2 regions of the Sphingomonas pseudosanguinis genome follow, and region 1 is predicted to be linked to the other one. Evidence: riboswitches for the same ligand, from Rfam matches in the RefSeq annotation. Region 1 holds a riboswitch; the other holds the start of a gene.
The links. A riboswitch is a leader RNA that binds a small molecule or an ion and turns the genes downstream of it on or off. The one in region 1 is predicted to bind cobalamin.

Region 1 (2,197 bases):
TCGCCCGGACCCCAGGGACGGTCGTAATTCGTCCGCACCCGGCGGCCGACCGCCTGCACCAACAGCCGCATCGGCTTACCCGCGACGGCGGCATAGCCCTTCACGCGCAGGATATCCTGCTGCTCGGCCAGCGTGGCGATCCGCGCAGCCAGAACCTCGGGGCTTTCCACCTCGCCCAGCATCACCGATATGCTGTCGAAATCGTCATGCTCGTGATCGTCCGCGCCGTCATGATGCGAGGGGCGCGCGGCGATGTCGTCCTCGGCGGCGGCTTCCAGACCCAGCACGATCTCGGCGGAAACGATGCCGTCGACCGCCTCGACCATCGGCAGCGGGCGCGGCGCTTCGGCGGAGATGATCTCGCGCGCCTTGACGACGCCCTCCGGCCCGGCAAGGTCCGCCTTGGTCAGCAGCACGATGTCGGCGCACGCCAGCTGATCCTCGAACACTTCCGACAGCGGGGTCTCATGGTCGAGGCTGGGGTCGGCGGCGCGCTGCGCCTCGACCGCGTCCAGATCGGGGGCGAAGCGGCCCGCCGCGACCGCCTCCGCATCGGCCAGCGCGACCACGCCGTCGACCGTGATGCGCGAGCGGATGGCGGGCCAGTCGAACGCCTTCAGCAGCGGCTTGGGCAATGCCAGCCCCGAGGTTTCGATCAGGATGTGATCGGGGCGCGGCTCCATCGCGAGGAGCTTCTCGACCGTCGGTATGAAGTCGTCGGCGACGGTGCAGCAGATGCAGCCATTGGCCAGCTCGACGATATTCTCCGCCGGGCAGTCGGGGATGGCGCAGCTTTGCAGGATGTCGCCATCGACGCCCAGGGTGCCGAACTCGTTGACGACCACCGCCAGGCGACGGCCGCCTGCGTTGCGGATCAGGTGGCTGATGAGCGTGGTCTTGCCCGCACCCAGAAAGCCGGTGACGATGGTGACGGGGACCTTGGACAGGTCACGCATGGTAATTCTCCGACGCGCCGGACGAGCGAGCGCGGACACGGGACCTGTCGCCGGAGCGGTGACGAACGGGCGCGCGACATGCGTCCGCCCCGCTGAACCGGCGACTGATGCGGCCCCGGCCGCATGGCTTCGTCGCTCCCCGACGGAGAACCGTGCCCCGACCACCCCCTGGGTCCAGGCAAGAGCGACCATGACGCCGGCAGGTCTCCTGGCTCGCGGGTCGAAGCGAGGGGATGCGCCTTCCCGGATCACTCCAGTGGCCGTGCCTCGCGCCCTAGTGAAAGGGAGGGGGCACCAGCATCGCTCGCTCACCGCTTACAGTTGCAGGGACAGCCGGGGATTTTCACCCCATTCCCGTTAAAGCCCCGAAGGGCGCCGGCGCGATCGTCGAGTTCCTGGGTCGTTGATCCCATCGAAGCGATCAAGGCTGTCATTGCGAGCGGAGCGAAGTAATCCAGGGCGTCCTGGTCCGGCTCTGGATTGCTTCGCTCCGCTCGCAATGACGGATCGGTTCAATGTTCTCGCGGGTCAGGAGCCCGATCAGCGGCATTTATCCCGCCGCGCCGGGCTTGGCAATTCGTGCCTCCATCGCGGCGAACCCGCGCCAGCGATAGAGGAGGAAGCTCGCGCCCCAGCAGACCACGAACAGCCCGACGATGGCGAAGCCCAATATGTTGAAATGCTCGGCCAGCGCGCCCGCATAGCGGAACGGCCCCGAAGTCCAGCCGAACCGCTCGGCCAGCAAGGCGGTCGCCTGGATGCCGCCGATCACCAGCGCGACCAGCGCGGAGACCAAAGTGATCGTCATGTTGTAATAGAGTTTGCGCAGCGGATGAACGAACGCCCACTCATAGGCGCCCAGCATCACCAACCCGTCGGCCGTGTCGATCAACGCCATGCCGACCGCGAACAGGACGGGGAACACCAGGATCGTCGCCAGCGATACGCCATCGGCGGCATGCGAACCCGACAGACCAAGGATCGCCACCTCGGTCGCGGTGTCGAAGCCCAGCCCGAACAGGAATCCCAAAGGCGCCATGTGCCAGCTCCGCCGGATCAATCGGAACAGCGGCCGGAACAGACGCGACAAAGGCCCCTGCCCCGAAAACAACATATCGGCATCGGCCTCCGCCATCGGCTCGCCCCGCGCGACGCGGCGGAAGCGGGTCCAGACATCGCGCAGGATGATGAGGTTCATGATCGCGATGGCAAACAGGAAACTGGCCGAGACGATGGTGGCG
Region 2 (2,197 bases), 540 kb from region 1:
GGGCCGGCGTATCGGGCCCGCCGCACCTTTCCTGAAAGAGGAGATCATCACCATGACGAAGATCGCTCTCGGCGCCACGCTGTGCGCCATGCTGGCCCTCTCGGCCTGCAACACGGTCAATGGCGCGGGCAAGGATCTGCGCTCCGCCGGAAGCGCGATGTCCGATGCCTCGGGGCAGGACAAGCCGAAGAAATAACGTCACGGGGTGACCGTGAACGGACGGGGGTGGTCATGGACCGCCCCCGTTTTCCTATCCGCGCCGGCGAGCCCGGCGGGCGGGGGCTTCGGTTTCGGGCGGTTCGGTGGTTTCGACCAGTTCCACGATCTCGAACGCGAACCCCGCCCAGCCGCGCTGGCGCGCCGCATCGGCCACCGCGTTCTTCTTGCCGGTCGCGTCCTTCAGCGATTTGGCATGGCCCCAGAACACCTCGGTCTTGCCGTTGCCCAGATCGGCGACGATGCGCCAATAATGGGTGAAGGGCGACGCGGTCGGCCCGATCGTCTTCACATAGCCGTCCGCCATGGTTGCGGTCAGATAGCGGGTCCTGCGTGCCATGGCGTTCGCGATAGCGCGGATCGGGAGCCAGCGCATCCGCTTGACGCGCATGGCGTCATCGCCCAGACAGAACGCGGCCGGAATGATCCGGTCAATGATCGCGCCGGTTCTTCCCGACAAGGAAGATTAAAAGGGAACGCGGTGAGGGCGAGCGATCGCCCGAATCCGAGGCTGTCCCTGCAACTGTAAGCGGTGAGCGGAGATGCACGGATCGACCCCGATGGTCGGTCCAGCCACTGGGGCAACCTGGGAAGGCGCATGTTTCGCGATGACCCGTGAGCCAGGAGACCTGCCGGCGTCAGGTCGCTCTTGCCGGGTCCAGGGGATGGCCGTGGCTAAGGTCTTTTCCGACGAGCGACGCCAATGGTGGCGGAGGCATGGGTGACCATGGAAGTGCGGAATAAGCGTCCAGCCTGCATGGCACCCGTCCGTTCGGGATCGGACGGAAGGCCTCGGCTTGTTCGCAATAAGACGCTACAGGCAGTAAGATGTTATATCGTAACTACATTGAGAACCGCTGGGGATTGGTCGCTGGCGCGGCGTTGATGGTGGGGGGCAGCCCGGCGATGGCGCAGCGGGCAGGTGAAGCGGGAAGTGGCGACGGGTCGGTGCTGGTCATTGGCACGCGCGAGACGCCGGTACTGGACACGCCCAGTGCGACCGCCAGCCGGTTGGGGCTGACCCCGTTCGAGACGCCCGCCAGTATCGCCACGATCGACGGCGATACTATCCGCGCGCGCGGCGACCAGTCGATCGTCGAGGCGCAGAGCCGTGCGCCCGGCATCGCCAGCGTCGCCAATCCCGGCAATGGGGGCACGGCCCTGTCCGCGCGCGGCTTTTCGGGGCAGGGGTCGGTGCTGCAACTGATCGACGGGGTGCGGCTGTTCCCGGCGGCGGGGACCATCACCTTCCCGACCGACCCCTGGATGGTCGAGCGGATCGACATACTCAGCGGCCCGGCCTCGGTCCTTTACGGTCAGGGTGCGCTGGGCGGCGCGGTCAATGTCGTGATGCGCAAGCCGAGCGCGCGGACGCAAGGACAGGCCGAGATCGGCTATGGCGCGCAAGACAGTTTTCGCGCGGCGGCCGGGATCGGCGGGCCGGTGGGGCATACGCTGTCCTACCGTGTCGACGCCAGCTATCGACGCTCGGACGGCTATGTCGATCGCGGGGATTCACGCAGCGTCGCGCTGTCGGGGACACTGTTGTGGACGCCATCGCCGACTTTGGCAGTGACGATCCGCGGCGATCATGGCGATCAGCGGCCTATCACCTATTTCGGCACCCCGCTGATCGACGGACGGCTCGATTTGGCGGTGCGCGAGCGCAACTATAATGTCGCCGACGCGCGGATGCGCTTTCGCGACGACCGCGCCTCGGTCCAGGTCGACTGGACGCCGAGCGCGACGGTCAGCGTGTCGAACATCGCCTATTATCTGACCAGCGACCGTTTCTGGCGCAATCTGGAAAGCTATTGCTGGGTCGGCAGCACCGGGGCCTGCGCGGACGGATCGCCCGGCCGGCCCGGTACGATCCGGCGGAGCAGCAATTACGGTATCCGCCACGACCAGACCCAATGGGGCGATCAGGCGAGCGTGACGCTGCGCACGCCGCTGGCACCCGGTATCGCCAATGCCTTCG

Region 2: linked by a shared signal. The riboswitch ahead of ACQHGV_RS00055 (TonB-dependent receptor) and the one ahead of cobW (cobalamin biosynthesis protein CobW) in region 1 are both predicted to bind cobalamin.

Annotation. Positions count from the first base shown of each region.
Region 1 covers NZ_CP189888.1:543,414-545,610, reverse strand. The annotation lists gene cobW (cobalamin biosynthesis protein CobW) at 1-956, opposite strand, end outside; cobalamin riboswitch at 1,138-1,351, opposite strand; gene ACQHGV_RS02490 (HoxN/HupN/NixA family nickel/cobalt transporter) at 1,507-2,197, opposite strand, start outside.
Region 2 covers NZ_CP189888.1:7,521-9,717, forward strand. The annotation lists gene ACQHGV_RS00045 (entericidin A/B family lipoprotein) at 53-196, shown strand; gene ACQHGV_RS00050 (hypothetical protein) at 251-556, opposite strand; cobalamin riboswitch at 644-867, shown strand; gene ACQHGV_RS00055 (TonB-dependent receptor) at 1,045-2,197, shown strand, end outside.